DNA from 3 places in the Vibrio gangliei genome. Region 2 is predicted to be linked to each of the others. Evidence: riboswitches for the same ligand, from Rfam matches in the RefSeq annotation. Region 2 holds a riboswitch; each other region holds the start of a gene.
The links. Region 2 has a riboswitch for thiamine pyrophosphate ahead of thiB (thiamine ABC transporter substrate binding subunit). Riboswitches for the same ligand answer to the same signal wherever they lie in the genome.

Region 1 (6,063 bases), 470 kb from region 2:
TCATAGTGATCCGGTGGTTCTGAATGGAAGGGCCATCGCTCAACGGATAAAAGGTACTCCGGGGATAACAGGCTGATACCGCCCAAGAGTTCATATCGACGGCGGTGTTTGGCACCTCGATGTCGGCTCATCACATCCTGGGGCTGAAGTCGGTCCCAAGGGTATGGCTGTTCGCCATTTAAAGTGGTACGCGAGCTGGGTTTAGAACGTCGTGAGACAGTTCGGTCCCTATCTGCCGTGGGCGTTGGAAGATTGAAGGGGGCTGCTCCTAGTACGAGAGGACCGGAGTGGACGAACCTCTGGTGTTCGGGTTGTCATGCCAATGGCATTGCCCGGTAGCTAAGTTCGGAATCGATAAGTGCTGAAAGCATCTAAGCACGAAGCGAGCCCTGAGATGAGTCTTCCCTGGCGCTTTAAGCGTCCTAAAGGGTTGTCGGAGACTACGACGTTGATAGGTTGGGTGTGTAAGCGCTGCGAGGCGTTGAGCTAACCAATACTAATTGCCCGTGAGGCTTAACCATACAACACCTAAAGGGTTTTGATGGACTCAAAAGAATACAGATAAGCACTTGAATGAGTGATGAGACTTTAGCTAGAGATAGCAAACAGCTTTCCGAATTAAGTTAAGCGCCTAACGGCGATTAACAAAAGAATTTGCTTGGCGACCATAGCGCTTTGGACCCACCTGATTCCATGCCGAACTCAGAAGTGAAACGAAGTAGCGCCGATGGTAGTGTGGGGCTTCCCCATGTGAGAGTAGGACATCGCCAGGCTTTGAATATCTATTACTGAATAGACGCTGCGGAGCGGTAGTTCAGTTGGTTAGAATACCGGCCTGTCACGCCGGGGGTCGCGGGTTCGAGTCCCGTCCGCTCCGCCACTTATTTTACGAAGCCTCGTCATCACTGACGAGGCTTTTTTGTATTTGTAGTAAATAAAGTTCTATCGCATGCAGCTATTATCATTAATTGGTGTTTATAACGAGGGCCTGAATTTTAGTTCTGCTTGATTGAAGTCAATTTCGTCTATATCTATTACCTTGCATAGTTAAGTAACAAATTATATGATCTTCGCGTGATGCTTATCATAGGTGATGGGGTTCCACCGTTAACCGCTCAAATTTTTGAGATAATGACTCCTGCTAGATGGGATAGATCTATCTGCAGGTTTTCAAATACTCTCAATGTATCTATCCTTTGCTTAAATCTTATTTATATTAGGAAGATACATGTCTCATCCATTAAAGGCTAATCCTAAGCTATTCCTCCAAATATTACGTTGGATTCTTATTCTCTTGCCGGTTTCTGCCGCTATTGGCGCTTTAAATGCTTTCTTCTTGTGGTTGCTTGCTGAAGCGACGACTACTCGTGAAGCTAACACCTGGCTATTATATTTATTACCTTTTGCCGGTCTGGTTATTCTCTATTTATACAAAGAATTGGGCAAAAATTCGGATGATGGTAATAACTTAATCATGGATGAAATACATCAGCCAGGTGCCGGTATTCCTACTCGAATGGGACCATTAGTTTTAATTACTACCGTTATGACACATTTGTTTGGAGGATCTGCTGGTCGAGAAGGAACGGCGGTCCAAATTGGTGGCGCAGCTTCGAATTATTTCGCTAAATTGTTTAAGTTATCAGAGTCAGATAAACGCTTACTGCTGATATCAGGCATTGCCGCTGGCTTTGGTGCAATTTTCGGTACGCCGTTAACAGGAGCAATTTTCGCTCTAGAAGTGCTCGCTATTGGACGTTTGAAGTATGATGCTATTGTTCCAGCCTTATTTGCTGCAATTATTGCAGATGTTGTCTGTACGGCTTTAGGGGCGCATCATACGCATTACCGAATAGATTTTCTGGAAACCTATCAATTGCTCGATCATGTTGTAAAAGTTGATCCATACTTGCTGCTTAAAATCTTAGTCGCTGGTGTTGGCTTTGGTTTGGCTGGTTATTTGTTTGGTGAATTAACCCATTCTTTAAAAGACTTCTTTAAATTAACGCTCAAAAATCCATATTTGATTGTTTTTGTCGGTGGTGTCTTAGTAATCATCATGACTAAATTGATTGGTAACTACGATTATACCGGTCTTGGCGTCTACAGTAGTCGAGAAGGAGGGGTTAGCATTCTCTCTGCTTTTCATCAAGGTGGTGCTGAGTGGTATAGCTGGCTACTCAAGCTGATTTTGACCGCATTGACACTATCAGTAGGTTTTAAAGGTGGTGAAGTCACGCCACTATTTTTTATTGGTGCAACGTTAGGAAATACATTAGCTTGGTTGTTAGGTGCACCTCCAGAGCTGTTTGCTGCCTTAGGCTTTATTGCAGTATTTGCCGCCGCCACCAACACACCTTTAGCTTGCACCATTATGGGCGTTGAGTTATTTGGTTCCGAATATATTTTGTATTTTGCTGTAGTCTGCTACACCGCTTATTACTTTAGCGGACATACCGGAATTTATTCTTCTCAAAGAGTGGCGGTGCCTAAATTATTTGATTTGAAAGAGGCGCCAAAGTTCGATGGAAAAATTGGCCAATTGCGGGAGACGCATTCGAGCTTGTTCGCTTCTTTGATCAATAAATTGAAAAAATAAAAGCATTGTATTTATTATCACAAATTTTGATGATTAAACTTGATGATAATATGTTCACTTTATATACTCGATAAACTTGTCGGAGTGCCATAAGGCTGAGACCGCGTTGCGGGATCCGTTGAACCTGAACAGGCTAATACCTGCGTAGGGAACGAGAGAAGAGTAATCTTTACTACAATTACCCCCTCTATAAATGTAGCTGTGTCTTACAGTTACTCTCTTGTGCATCAAATCCGTCAAGCATTTCCCGTTAAGGGTCTAACTTATACAGTTAAAGGAAAATGCTATGTCGTCAAGTCGTAAACAAGCCAGAATGGCAGCGAAAAACTTTATTGATTCGTTGTCTGTACAACCTTATCCCAACTCACAAAAAGTCTATATTGAAGGCAGCCGCCCAGACTTACGTGTACCTATGCGTCAAATTAGCCTCGCAGATAGTCTGATTGGTGGGACAAAAGATAATCCAGTTTTTGAGCCTAATGAACCCATTCAGGTTTACGATACCTCTGGTGTGTATACCGATCCTAATTATGAAATAAACCTGTATGAAGGGTTGCCAAAATTAAGAGAAAGTTGGATTGAGGAAAGGGAAGATACTGAATATCTGGAGCAAGTTTCTTCTCGTTTTACGCAGCAGCGTTTGGATGATGAGACGTTAGATGAATTGCGTTATGGCAATTTACCTAAAATTCGTAAAGCTAAAGCAGGAAAATGTGTCACCCAACTTCATTATGCGCGCCAAGGCATCATTACTCCTGAAATGGAATTTATCGCCATTCGTGAAAATATGGGGCGTCAAAAGTTTGCAGATGAACAGCTCAATCAGCAACATCCAGGACAAAGCTTTGGCGCACACTTACCCAAAGAAATTACCCCAGAATTTGTTCGTCGCGAAGTAGCAGAAGGCCGGGCAATTATTCCATCCAATATTAACCACCCAGAGTCTGAGCCTATGATTATTGGGCGTAACTTTTTGATTAAAGTGAATGCCAATATTGGTAATTCTTCTGTGTCATCGTCGATTGAAGAAGAAGTTGAAAAGCTGGTTTGGTCTACTCGATGGGGCGGCGATACGGTGATGGATCTATCAACTGGTCGTAATATTCATGAAACCCGAGAGTGGATTCTACGCAATAGCCCAGTACCAATCGGTACGGTTCCTATGTATCAAGCGCTAGAAAAGGTTAATGGTGTCGCTGAAAACCTCAACTGGGAAGTGATGCGAGACACCTTAATTGAGCAAGCCGAGCAAGGTGTTGATTATTTCACTATCCATGCAGGCTTATTACTACGTTATGTTCCAATGACGGCGAAACGTGTGACAGGCATTGTTTCTCGTGGCGGTTCGATCATTGCCAAGTGGTGTTTAGCCCATCATCAAGAAAGCTTTTTATATACTCACTTTCGTGAAATTTGTGAGATTTGTGCTCAATATGATGTGGCGTTATCACTTGGTGATGGTTTACGCCCTGGTTCGATCGCTGATGCCAATGATGAAGCACAGTTTGCTGAATTACGTACATTAGGTGAGTTGACGAAAATCGCTTGGGAATATGATGTTCAAGTCATGATTGAAGGCCCTGGTCATGTGCCAATGCATATGATCAAAGAGAATATGGATGAGCAATTAAAGCACTGTCACGAAGCACCTTTTTATACCTTAGGTCCTTTAACAACAGATATTGCCCCTGGCTACGATCACATAACTTCAGGGATTGGTGCCGCTATGATTGGTTGGTTTGGCTGTGCAATGCTATGTTATGTCACGCCCAAAGAGCACCTTGGTTTGCCGAATAAAGAAGATGTCAAAACCGGCCTTATCACTTATAAGCTAGCTGCACATGCGGGGGATTTAGCCAAAGGGCACCCAGGAGCACAAATCCGTGATAATGCTTTGTCTAAAGCTCGTTTTGAATTTCGTTGGCATGATCAATTCAATCTTTCCCTCGATCCAGAAACGGCGCTGGCATTTCATGATGAAACTTTGCCGCAAGAATCGGGTAAGGTCGCACATTTTTGTTCGATGTGCGGCCCTAAGTTTTGCTCCATGAAAATCTCTCAAGAAGTGCGTGAATATGCCAAAGATACCGAGCAGGTTGCCGCCGATCAGGCGATTGAAATTAAAATGCTTGATGATCCATTAGAGGGGATGAAGCAGAAGTCGGCTGAGTTTTTGGCCTCTGGTTCAGAACTTTATCATCCTGCTGTCGAGGCTAAGCCTTCAAAGCAAGAGGTTGAAACCAATGAATAGCGTTGAATTATCTTCCTCTGCAAACATGCAGTTATCAACCTTGATGCAATGTTGTCTTACTGCGGCTAATGACGTCGGGTTTCCGTCTCCTTCGATCAGTTTTGAGTCTGTTGGTTCGGACAACTTACTTACTAGCACGGTTTATTTTGCCGATAAAACACTACGTGTTATTCCTTATTTCCAGCCGCTAAATACGCATCCAACTGATGAAAATACTGTCAGTGATAATAGCGTTATCACCTTGTGTTACGGCTTTCAGAATGATGGTTTATCACCGCACGCTATTTCTATTGGCGTTGCGGCAAGTGGTAAAAATCTTGATATATATCGTAAGCCCAAATCACAAACCACAAAACTGGCCTACCCAAAACACATTAGTTTGAATGATCCTATGCATCATTATTGTTGGTTTGTATTGGCTTTAGCTTTGGAGTTTGAAATTGAAGATGCGCTTGTCATTGCTAATGCGGCTACATTTCATTCTTGTGTTTCACGTGAAACATCATGGCCGCACAAAGCAAGTGATTTTGAACATTTAACTACTTTAGAAACACAGCAATGTGCACCTTTCTTGCCTGTCAATACTGATGATTTAAGTTTGTATCCCGTTGTTGATTCATCCGCTTGGATCGAAAAGGTTTTATCTTCAGGGGTAAAAACGGTACAGCTAAGAATTAAATATAAAAACTCAGTCAGTTTAGAATCTGAAATTAAGCAAGCAGTGGCGCTAGGTGAACAATATGGTGCGCAAGTGTTTATAAACGATTATTGGCAACTGGCCATTAAACATGGCGCATATGGCGTTCATTTAGGACAAGAAGACTTAGCCAGTGCTGACTTGATGGCTATTCAGCAAGCGGGAATGAGATTGGGTATTTCAACGCATGGCTATCATGAGATCTTACGTGCAATGCATTTTAAACCTTCTTACATCGCGCTTGGGCATATTTTTGCTACGACGACAAAAGCTATGCCATCGCAGCCGCAAGGTATAACAAAGTTGACGTTATATCAGCAGTTAGTGGGGGAATTACTTCCTACCGTCGCGATAGGAGGAATTGATTTGCATAACGCTGCAAAAATATGGCAGACAGGTGTGAATAGCCTCGCGGTGGTTCGTGCTATTACATTGGCAGATGATATACAATTGGCGATAGATTCTTTCTATCAAATAATGCAGTCGCAGCACGCTAATCAGGCTGCTTGTATATCG
Region 2 (6,063 bases):
ATAGCATGGCGACTGGACGCTGATGTGGCGCTCGCCCAACAACATTATCGCCATTGACCAAAATCTGCCCCTGGCTTGGCTCAATGAAACCGGCGACCAAACTCAGTAATGTCGACTTTCCAGAGCCGCTCGCTCCCATCAAAGCCATGATAGCGCCTGCGGGAAGTTGCAGTTCAAATTCAAAACATTCATTTTGATATTCATACTGCACTTGGTCTAAAGAGACAGCGATAGCGCTTTGTTCACACCCTTTTTTCATTATTGACTACCACGTTTAAAGACACGTTCGATAAGCACAAAACACAACAGGCTAAACAGTAATAAACAAAGGGCGACCATGGCCGCGGCCTGAATTTGATAGCTGCCTAACAATTGGAATAAATACAAAGGCAACGTCGTTAAAGATTGGCTGCCAAATAAAGCGATCGCACTCAGATCGCCCATAGAAAACATGAAACAAATCGAAAACGCATGTGCGATGGTTTTATTTAACGCTCGCCATTCCACCAAACGAAAACGGTTCCAGCCTGCCATGCCTAAACTTTGACAAAGAGAGTGATATTGCTGCGCCGTCTGCAACATTGGCTGACTCAAGGTTTTAATGATGTATGGCAACCCCATTAAGCTATTGATCACCACCACAACCCAAAATGCCAAACTGAACACATCAACCCGCTCACGTAACAGCAAAAACAGCCCCGTACTGAGCACAATACCTGGCGTGACCAAAATAATAGTGCCCATTAATTCTACTTTACCCGCGCGACTCGATTGACCTTTTAAGTGCCAAGCTCGACTGGTCAATAAAATCGCCATGCCGAGTAATAACGCCAAACAGCTGGCAAGCGTGGCAATTTGTACCGATGCACTCAAAGCATGCCAAAATTTCTCATCTTGCAATACCGCAAAGGAGCGAGGATTTAACCCTTGTCCCACCACCATCATTAACGGCGGCAACACCAAGATCGCCGCTGAAACAATCCAAAACGCATCCCACCATTTCGCTTTTGAGCTATCAATAAAAAAAGCATAACGTTGATGACTGGCCGCATCGGAAGTTGGTAAGGTTTTAGTCAGCTTTAATAACAGCAGGCTTAACCCACCACACAGCAGCATTTGCCACAGCGCCAAAATCGCACCGGCCTGTAAATCAAAATCAAACTTAATCGCCTGATAAATCGCAAGTTCAATAGTGGTGGATTTGGGGCCACCGCCAAGTGCCATTACGGTTGAGAAACTGGTGAAGCACAACATAAACACAAGGCCAGCAATTTGCGGAAGTTGCTGCCTCATTCTCGGCCATTCGACTTGTCGAAACTTTTGCCAACCGGTCATGCCTAAATGCGCACACAATTTATGCTGCTCATTAGGAATCGATTCCAAAGCATGCAATAACAATCGACTCGCGTAAGGCAAATTAAAAAAGACATGGGCGACCAAGATGCCACTTAAACCATAGATAGAAAATGGGAGCTGACTGTCGAAGAATCGGAACAGTTGTGCCACTAAACCACTATTGCCCAAGATAGCTACAATACCAAATACGCCGACTAATACTGGTAGTACTAAAGTGGAAGCAAACAATTTCAGCAGTATAGATTTACCAAAAAACTCTCGCCTCGAAAGCGCATGGGCGACAGGAATGGCCAACCCCACACTGAGTAGCATCGATAACGACGCTTGGTAAAAACTAAAGAAGGTAATGTGGCGGTAATAAGGATCAGATAAAATCCAACCCATATTGAGTGTCGGGGCATGATGAATCAATGCCACCACGGTCGATACCACGAACAGGCCAATAGCCGATGCCACGACAATACCTAATTTAGGTACCTGAATATTGACCATGTTAGCGCCCGACCTCACGCACTTTATTACCGCTCATTCTAATGACCAATCAACTTAGACATTATTCCGAAAGTGCCATTTGCCATTCGCGAGTCCAGCTTTTCAACTGTTTGGCAACCACTTCAGGATCCAGCGACAACATTTTGCTCGGTACGGTTAATTGCTCATAACCTTTTGGCAATTCAATGTCGGTCACCGGATACATCCAGTTGCCTGTCGCCATCACCGATTGGAAATCATCACTCAAAATAAACTGCATAAACTCATCAGCAAGTTTTTGGTGTTTTGAGCTTTTTAACTTAGCGGCAAGTTCAATTTGTGCATATTGACCTTCAGCAAAGTCAGCCGCTGCGTAGTTGGGATCATTTTCAGCAATGATGTGGTAAGCCGGAGAGGTACTGTAAGAGAGCACCATATCACTCTCGCCTTTTAAGAACATAGGATAAGAGTCCGACCAACCTTTGCTTACCGTGACCGTCTTCTTCGCGATTTGTTTCCAAGCCTGAGCGGCGTCATCGCCATAGACATCTTTTACCCACAACAATAAACCTTGCCCTGTGATTGAGGTGCGTGGATCTTGATAAATGATATTGAAATCATCACGCTCCACCAGCTCTTTCATGCTTTTCGGCGGGTTCTTCATTTTGGTTTTATCGTACACAAACGCGAAATAGCCATAATCAAATGGCACAAAATAATCGTTATTCCAACCACCAGGAATCGTCACTTTGGAGGTATCAACATCGTGCTTTGCCAGTAAACCCGTCGCTTGTGCTTGCGCCATAATATTGTTGTTTAAACCCAAAACCACATCCGCTTTGGTGGTCGAGCCTTCCATACGAATTCGACTCAACACCGAGCCGCCATCATCAAGTGCAACAAAATTCAGATTACAGCCGCATTGAGCTTCAAATGCCGTTTTGATTTTCGGGCCCGGGCCCCAATCAGAAGTGAAAGAATCGTAGGTATAAACGGTGAGCGTGGGCTTTTCTGCTGCCATGACAGAAGAAGTAAACACGGCAGCGCATGACAACGCCAGTAGCGTAAAAGATTTCGATGTGAAGTTCACTATAAGCATCCTTTTTAGTGAGCGGCACAAGAAAAAGGAAGGCTAGCTTCACTCATTTCCTACGCCAGCATTATCTGGTTCAGGTCACGGGTGTTATCTCAGCCAGTTTTTACACAAATTACTGCGTATAAACTCGCACCCCGATGAGTCGTGTAGATTGTATACAATATAGTCAGAGATGATCAATCAACGCGATGAGTTTTATTCATTACGCTGATCATAACCCCAACGTGGCACCAGCCCCTGCTCAATGCCAAGGTGATCTAAAATACGCGCCACCATAAAATCAACCAGATCGTCGATGGTTTTCGGTTGATGATAAAACCCCGGCGCGGCAGGCATAATAGTGACGCCCATTTGCGACAACTTATGCATGTTTTCTAAGTGCAGCGTTGAGAATGGCGTTTCACGCACCACCAGCAGCAACTGGCCACGCTCTTTCATCACCACATCCGCAGCACGTTCAATTAAGTTATCCGATATGCCGTGGGCAATCGATGCGACACTGCCAGCCGAACATGGGCATACCACCATTTTTTTCGGCGCCGCAGAGCCAGAAGCCACTGGTGAAAACCAATCTTCTTTGCCACACACGACCAATTTATCGCTGTCACAATATAAGTGTTCAACTAACGCTTTTTGAGCGGCATCAGGTCCGCTAGGTAGCTTTAAATCATGCTCAGTTGCCATCACCACTCTAGCCGCCGAGGAAATCAACAGATACACGGTATAGTCGGCAGCAAGCAAACATTCCAGTAAGCGTAACCCATAAGGTGCACCTGAAGCGCCAGTGAACGCTAAGGTAATTCGTTTATCTGCAACTTGAGTCATACCATGCTCCTATACCTTTAACAGTAAAAAGATCATCATGATCTTTTTGCCTACTATGATCTTTTTACTTATCCGCAGCTAAGATTACTGAATGATGGTGATTACTGCTTCGCTTCTAACGCGGTGAGTAATTTGCCATGTATGCCTTCAAAGCCACCATTACTCATCACTAAGATTTGATCGCCCGTTTGCGCTTGAGCCACGATATGCGCCACAAAGTTATCAATATTGTCATCAACATAACTTGGCTGAGCACATTGATCCGCCACATCTTGCACGTTCCACTTAATGTTATTTGGCTGATACAGACACACTTCATCGGCATGTTTAAAGGCTGCGGCTAATGTGTGTTTATGTACGCCCATTTTCATAGTGCTAGAGCGAGGTTCAAACACGGCAATAATTTTACTGTCGCCCACTTTATTACGTAAGCCTTCTAACGTCAGATCAATCGCGGTTGGGTGATGAGCAAAATCGTCATACACTTTCACGCCATTTACTTCGCCTTTTAGCTCTAGGCGGCGTTTAGTATTAATGAATTTACCTAAGGCTTCACAGGCCAAATCCGGAGTTACGCCAACATGACGCGCAGCGGCAATCGCCATCAAAGCATTATTCACATTATGCTCGCCAACCAAGTCCCATTTAACTTCGCCTTGTAACTGACCATCTAAGAACACAGTAAAGTGACTGCCATCTTTTTGAATCTTTTCTGCTTTCCAATGACCATCATCACCAATGTGCTCAAGCTCACTCCAACAACCACGCTTGATCACATCCGTGAGACCATCATCATTCGCTGGCACTAAGATGCGCCCATTACCAGGAACCGTACGGACTAAATGGTGGAATTGGCGTTTGATTGCTTCTAGATCGTCAAAAATATCCGCATGGTCAAATTCAAGATTGTTCATGACTAACGTGCGTGGGTGGTAATGCACAAACTTAGAACGCTTATCGAAAAAAGCACTGTCATATTCGTCCGCTTCCACCACAAAAAACATGCTTTCACCTAAACGAGCAGACACACCGAAGTTACCTAATACGCCGCCAACCAGAAAACCGGGCGCATAACCACAATCTTCTAAGATCCAAGACAGCATACTTGAAGTGGTGGTTTTACCGTGAGTACCAGAAACCGCAAGCACCCAACGATCATGCAACAAGAATTCTTGCAACCATTGCGGGCCGGAGGTGTATTTCAGATTGTTATTTAATACATATTCCACGCATGGGTTGCCGCGGCTCATAGCATTACCAATCACGACTAAGTCTGGTGCAGGATCAAGCTGACTAGGATCAAAGCCTTCAATAATTTCAATACCTTGAGATTCGAGCAATGTACTCATTGGTGGATAAACATTGGCGTCACAACCGGTGACTTTATGTCCTAATTGACGCGCTAATACGGCAGCGCCTCCCATGAATGTGCCACAAATACCAAGAATATGAATATGCATAACTGAGGTTCCTGCCCCATTAAGTTTGAGGCGTTTGAATTGGAAAAAATTATGGCAGATAGTACCGTAAACTCAGGGAAAAGTATGGATAAAATCGGTAATTTTAAGGGGAAATGAATAAGTTTTACCTCATCACAACAATGTAATGCCCCCTGCCTACTCGCTTCGAATCAATAAAACTTCAAATAAATGAAAGTCACATTTGTGAAATTTCACAAGTTACTTCATTACCATTAAAAAGTTTGTCACTTTACAATCACCTACGCCTTGATTGAAAAGGCACTATTTAGCTTTGCTCTGCCTAACGACACTTTTAAAAGGAATAATCATGTCGAACATGCGCACTCTTGGTGAGTTTATTGTTGAAAATCAGCACCATTTCCCGCACGCCAGTGGTGATTTGTCTTCATTACTGGGTTCCATCAAATTAGCCGCCAAAATTGTTAACCGTGAGATTAATAAAGCTGGTTTAGTGGATATCACTGGCTCCGTTGGGGCTGAAAATGTGCAAGGTGAGGAACAACAAAAACTCGATCTCTATGCCAACGAAAAATTCAAAGCCGCATTGGAAGCGCGCGATCAAGTGTGTGGCGTAGCCAGTGAAGAAGAAGATGAAGCGGTCGCGTTTAATAAAGATCTCAATAAGAACGCCAAATACGTGGTGTTAATGGATCCACTCGATGGTTCATCCAATATCGATGTGAATGTGTCTGTTGGTACCATCTTCTCGATTTATCGCCGTGTTTCACCAATTGGCAGTGCGCCAACCGAAGAAGATTTCTTACAACCGGGTCATAAGCAAGTGGCCGCTGGTTACATCATTTACGGCTCATCGACTATGTTGGTGTACACCAC
Region 3 (6,063 bases), on a different replicon from region 2:
TGAGGCCATACCATAACCAAACCACAGCATTAAAACTGGAGCTAATGCAAAAACAGGAATGGCCTGACTGACTATTAAAATTGGCATCATCCAACGATTTAAACGGTGACTCAGTAACATGAGTAAAGCGCTCACCACACCAAATACGCTCCCAAGCACTAAACCGGCTACAATCTCTTGTAGCGTTACCCAGGTGTGCCTCAATATGACGCTAGGCTGATGAATGAATGCTTCCCAAACATCAACAGGCGTAGGAACAATATATTTTGGTAAAGCAAAACCCCACACAACTAACTGCCAGAGCAATATGATCAGTAAACACGTCGTCACTGGTTGAAAACTTTTTGAGAAAGCGAACGAAGACGACTTACCTAGACGGGTATTCATTGAAGGCTGCTTTTTCATCGATTCACCGCTTTTATAATCGATTGAGATTGCAGCTGAGACATCAATCTCTGCTGAAAATGAGCAAATTCAGCATTCATGACTCGTGGCTTTTGTTCACAATATGGGAGATGAACATCATTCAATGAAGCTGGTTTTCCTTTCATCACTAAGACATGGTCACTGACTCTCAAGGCTTCTTGAATATCGTGAGTAATGAAAATAACCGTTTTATCATCAAGCAGTTGGCATGCAAGATCTTGTAGTTCATAGCGAGTTAATGAATCCAGTGCTGAGAATGGTTCATCCATTAAAACCACAGGTTTGTTTTGAATTAACGTTCTAGCAAGCGCGACACGTTGTCTCATTCCCCCAGATAATTGCTTGGGTTTGTAGCGAATAACATCACCTAGCCCAACCTGAGCAAGTAAAGCTTCCGCTTGTTTGATTTCATCAAGCGTTAACCTACCCGTTTGCAAATATCGCTCTAAACATGTGTTGTGCAGTACATCGAGCCAAGGAAACAAGAAATCTTTTTGTCCCATATAAGCTATGGGCTTGTAGGTAATAGGTTTATGAGTAATAGGCTTATGTGCGATAGGTTTATAGGAATTAGGCTGCGATAAAGTAACTTTAGATTCATTTGAAGAACGAAATTGAATATTGCCTTGCATTGTTGATTGCGTAACTAAACCTGCGATGAGCTTTAGTAATGTTGTTTTGCCACAACCACTCGCACCGAGAATGCTTGTCCAAGTTCCCGCCTTAAAGCAATGGCTTAAACCCTTAAATAAGCAATCATCGCTATCAGAAAAGCGGAAGGTCAGATCATTGATGTCAATATCGACAGGCATATCAATCATCCGACTTGTCTGAGTATGAATGCCTGTTCAAAGCATAAAAATGATGAACAGGACCAGCACCTTCGCCAACATTCAATCTATCGGCATGAAGCAAGGCTTCTGAAAGATAAACTTTGGCTTTATCGACCGCTTCAGATAATGCGAAGCCTTGTCCGAGATAAGAAGCAATAGCAGAAGATAATGTGCATCCTGTTCCATGAGTGTTTTTTGTATTCACTCTAGGGTGCCTATAACTAGAAACGTTATTTTTGTTGATCAACCAATCAGTGCTGTACTCTCCCTGTAAATGACCGCCTTTTAGTAAAACGTCACACGAAGAAAGCAATGAGTCATGTTGAATACGTTCAATTAGCTCACCGACTTGCGACTCATTTTGAATATTACTTTGTCCAAGTAATAAAGCGGCTTCTGGCAAGTTTGGAGTAATGACATCAACTATTGGAATTAAACATTCTTTCAGCGTTTCAATTGCTTGGGGTTGTATTAATGGATCACCGCTAGTGGCTACCATAACTGGATCCAACACTACATTCATTAAGTTATAGTGCTTTAGCTTCTGTGCAATGACTTCTATGACTTGGCTATCATTAAGCATTCCAATCTTAACTGCCGCAATATCAATATCGGACAATACCGTATCGAGTTGATCGGCAATGAACGATGCTGAAACCGAATAAATGGAATGCACACCTTGTGTATTTTGCGCCGTTAAAGCGGTAATAGCCGAACAAGCAAAGCCACCCGTGGCAGAAATCGCTTTAATATCGGCTTGAATGCCTGCACCACCACCAGAATCTGAACCTGCAATTGTCAATATATTAGGCGTCAATGAATGATGGCTTGATTTGCTTGCAGTAACGGAAGAATCGGTAGTTGTTGAATTTTGATTCATATTACTTCCTCAAAGCGCGTGGAAGTAATAGACGTGTGGCGATCGAGCGATCTTAGAAGACACGTTCATTAGTTCCCTACGCCAATGTTAATTGGATCAGGTTCAACGGGTCTCACTTAGTGATCTCAGCCTACTGGCCCCCCGACTAATGGTGGTTAATCTAATCGTCAACAATAGGAATGTAAAGCATTAGTGAATGAACTTTTGACGTTGTATTCAGATAATTCTATTCATCCTAAAGTCATAGCCGGAATTACGGGTTAGAATATGTATCTACACTTTACATTGGAGCATTCATGGAAAATCAAGCAATAATCAGAATGAGCGCATTTTTGCTGATCTTCCTTTTTATGGCGATGTGGGAATCATTTAGCCTGAAGAAGGTGCTTGGCCAGCCTAAATGGTATCGATGGCTCAACAATGTAGGTTTGGTGGTGCTAAATAGTCTTTTGCTGCCTTGGACGCTACCTATTCTCGCGATTGGCGCAGCTCAAGTCGTAGAATCTCAGCAATTAGGGCTATTCAATCAATGGAATATGCCTCCCATCGCAAGCCTCATTTTATCCGTGATCATTCTTGATATGTGCATCTATTGGCAACACAGAATCTTTCACAAAGTGCCCGTATTATGGCGTTTACATCGCGTTCATCATGCAGATCAAGACATCGATGTGACCACAGGTTTCCGTTTCCATTTCATCGAAATTTGGCTTTCTATGCTGCTCAAAATAGCCATTATTTTCGTGTTAGGCATTCCTGTTATGGCGGTTTTCATTTTTGAAATACTACTTAACGGCTGCGCCATGTTTAACCACAGTAACGTCAATATCTCTAACAGCATTGATGTGAAACTAAGAAAGTGGATTGTTACACCCGACATGCATCGAGTTCATCACTCCATTCATCGAGAGGAAACCGACAGCAACTATGGCTTTTGCTTATCGGTTTGGGACCGACTCTTTGGGAGTTATGTTGCACAGCCCAAAGAGGGTCACCAAAATTTGCAGATTGGGATTTCGCTCTTTCGTCAGCCGAAAGAACAGAGCTTGTGGCGGATGTTGAGTCAGCCTTTTCGAAAAAACTGATAAAACATTACACTGTAACTTATTATCCTATAGGAATCAGAAAAACCTCAGCCAACGTAACAGCATGAATTCAAATACAAAAGTAACGCCAAGCCCTACACAAAACAACCAAAATGCCATTGGATTATCGACACCGGGCATACCACCAATGTTGATACCCAATAAACCCGTTAAGAAACCCACCGGTAAGAAAATGGCGGCGATAACCGTAAAGAGATAAGTGTTACGGTTCATCTTTTCAGCTTGTTCTTGTTCGATATCTGCTTTGATTAATTGTATTTGTTCTAAGTAAAAATCAATCGATTCGTTAATTCGTATCACGGTATCTAGCGAGTTACGCATTTTGAGTTCAACCTCCTCCATTTCTGGGTGTTGAACTTCTAAGAAGTCATCATGTGCATAACGTTGCGGTTTCATAAAACGACGCAGTTTTAACAGTCGCTTATGTATTACATGCAAGTCATGGTTACTGCCATTACCTTCTTCAATCTCAAACAGCTGTTCTTCAACCCCATCCAGAAATTGAGCAATATTTTGGTTTAATCCATCAATAATCGCTAACAACAAACGTGCTGTTGTTTTAGGACCACGCTGTTCGTCCAGCGCTTGACGGATGTCAGTAATGGCTTTGGAGGAAATTTTACGAGTAGAAATGAGAATGCCTTTATGCCACAAAATACGCACACTGAGCATATCATCCGGTGTTGCACCTTCATTTAGGTTCACACCTCGCATAATCAACAAGAAAGACTGATCATCAAATAACTCAAAGCGAGGACGTGTGTCATCAGCCAATAAACTGTCCACAACACCACTTTCAAAGTCGTTAACTAGCAGCCAATGGCGAAGTTCTTTTGCCTCACGCTGACAGTGATACCAGTGATTTTCTTGCAATAATCCCAACGGTTCTTTTGGCTCAACACGTTTGGCTGGAAACGTCGAAAAATCCCATTGTTCAATCAAAAAGCTGTGTGACATAGTTTGTGCTCTACTTTCAATCAATTAAAACTATTAACGCAGAGGTTACATAAAGGTTCAAGAAATAGTTAAGGTGAATTATCAATAACGTTACAATAGTTCAAAACTCATCGTTTAATCTTGGCAAGGATAACGACTCATATGAAAAAGTTTCTGATCCGTAAAATTAAAATCGGCATGTTATTTATCATTCCCTTGGTGTTTGCCGGTTGGGTGGTAAACGCGGTTGTGTCATTTATGGATAAAAGCGCCGGCTACTTCTTACCGGAAGAGTTACATAAAACACTGAGCGGGATTTGGGGATTTGGCCTTATCATGGCCCTACTTTTGATGTTTATTGTCGGACTCATTTTTGACGGTAAACTACAACAGCGTTTCTACACTTGGCTTTCAGATAAAACCATCAACCGAATTCCAGGCTTTGGCATCATTCATAGTTCCACCAAACAAATAATGGAAGCATTGACCTCTGAAGAATCTCCGTTCAAGAAGCCCGCTTTTGCTCGTTCTTGGTCGGGGCCTAATTCAAAAGAAATCGTCTTCGATCTTGGTCCTACTTGGATGATCCCAAATCAAAACGGAGAAATGTTTTTAGGGCCAGATGGTGAGTTCTACCCTGTGCCGGAAGACGGTTATCATGTGGTATTTGTGCCGCAGGCTATCAACTTATCTAATGGTTACGTACGTTTTGAAAAGAAAGAAGATCTGCAATATGTGCCTCATTTAGGCGTTGAACAACTCACGGCGACGTTAATATCATGCGGATTGACGTTACCTAAAAAGCCTGACGATGCACTCGGTAAGGTATTGAAAAACGAGGAACAGATGCAACAAGCGCTGAAAGATTGGCGAGCTAATGCACCATCAGCAGAAAAACCTCAGCATAAGCGTAAACATGCAAAGCATGAAAAAATCGCAGAACAATAGCCGTTTAAGCTTGATACAACCTGAATACTTAATACAAACTGAATAAATGAAGCCAAGTGTCATTCCACTTGGCTTCGTTGTTTCTTATTCTACGTAACCTTAACTGACGTTAACTATTACTGAAACGCAGGACGATCAGCCAATTTTTGGTACCAAGCTTGAATGTGCGGGTAAGTTTCTAGCACATCAATCTCTAGCGCTCTTTCACACACGAATCCTACAAATAAGAATGCCGTGATATCTGCAACACTTAGCTTATCCCCTACTACAAAATCATTGCGGCTCAATTGCTTATCGAGTTTTGGTAGAAATTCTTGCACTCGAAGTTTAGATTCTTCACCCCAGGCAGGTACACAACGCTCTCGGTCACTGTACACACCAGATAAGTTACGAAAAGCCTGAAAACCAGCATACAAGCCATCAAATTCAACAATGCGTTGCCACATTTCCACCTTGCCTTTCTCTACGGGTGTTTCACCAAATAGCTCAGTTTTACCTGAATGCTCAGCAAAGAATCGACAAATCGCGATCGTTTCACTGATGGTGGTTCCGTCATCCAACTCAAGCATTGGCACTTTGCCATTCACGCTTTTTTCTTGATACTCAGGCGTCAAATTATCCCCTTCGCGGACATTCAGCTGTACGCGATCAACTTCAACGCCAATTTCCTTTAAAAAGATACCAACACGACGTGAGCTTGGGTTGGTGGCAAATTCATATATTTTCATTAGTCATTCCTTTTCTAAACGATCGTTTAGTAATACGTTACCTAATAACTAAACGATCAGTCAACAATTTGTTTATCCCGTTTAAAATCTTTGATACATTGCAATCGTTATATACAAAATAGACAAGAATCGTTTTGAAGTGGTCGAAAAATGGCGAGAAAAAGCAATTTTGATAAAGATGAAAAACTGGTCGAAGCCATGCAGCT

Region 1: another riboswitch for thiamine pyrophosphate. It lies ahead of thiC (phosphomethylpyrimidine synthase ThiC); the one in region 2 lies ahead of thiB (thiamine ABC transporter substrate binding subunit).
Region 3: another riboswitch for thiamine pyrophosphate. It lies ahead of thiD (bifunctional hydroxymethylpyrimidine kinase/phosphomethylpyrimidine kinase); the one in region 2 lies ahead of thiB (thiamine ABC transporter substrate binding subunit).

What each region holds. Positions count from the first base shown of each region.
Region 1 is NZ_AP021869.1:2,518,651-2,524,713, reverse strand. It holds rRNA gene Vgang_RS11670 (23S ribosomal RNA) at 1-521, shown strand, start outside; rRNA gene rrf (5S ribosomal RNA) at 658-773, shown strand; tRNA gene Vgang_RS11660 (tRNA-Asp) at 804-880, shown strand; fluoride riboswitch at 1,081-1,148, shown strand; gene Vgang_RS11655 (voltage-gated chloride channel family protein) at 1,229-2,599, shown strand; TPP riboswitch at 2,670-2,767, shown strand; gene thiC (phosphomethylpyrimidine synthase ThiC) at 2,886-4,850, shown strand; gene thiE (thiamine phosphate synthase) at 4,843-6,063, shown strand, end outside.
Region 2 is NZ_AP021869.1:394,661-400,723, reverse strand. It holds gene thiQ (thiamine ABC transporter ATP-binding protein) at 1-259, opposite strand, end outside; gene thiP (thiamine/thiamine pyrophosphate ABC transporter permease ThiP) at 259-1,848, opposite strand; gene thiB (thiamine ABC transporter substrate binding subunit) at 1,910-2,926, opposite strand; TPP riboswitch at 2,957-3,070, opposite strand; gene Vgang_RS01835 (flavin prenyltransferase UbiX) at 3,119-3,748, opposite strand; gene mpl (UDP-N-acetylmuramate:L-alanyl-gamma-D-glutamyl-meso-diaminopimelate ligase) at 3,850-5,208, opposite strand; gene fbp (class 1 fructose-bisphosphatase) at 5,537-6,063, shown strand, end outside.
Region 3 is NZ_AP021870.1:471,986-478,048, reverse strand. It holds gene Vgang_RS14180 (ABC transporter permease) at 1-387, opposite strand, end outside; gene Vgang_RS14175 (ABC transporter ATP-binding protein) at 402-1,238, opposite strand; gene thiD (bifunctional hydroxymethylpyrimidine kinase/phosphomethylpyrimidine kinase) at 1,240-2,139, opposite strand; TPP riboswitch at 2,196-2,293, opposite strand; gene Vgang_RS14165 (sterol desaturase family protein) at 2,436-3,224, shown strand; gene Vgang_RS14160 (zinc transporter ZntB) at 3,261-4,202, opposite strand; gene Vgang_RS14155 (DUF502 domain-containing protein) at 4,344-5,129, shown strand; gene Vgang_RS14150 (glutathione S-transferase family protein) at 5,246-5,857, opposite strand; gene Vgang_RS14145 (TetR/AcrR family transcriptional regulator) at 6,008-6,063, shown strand, end outside.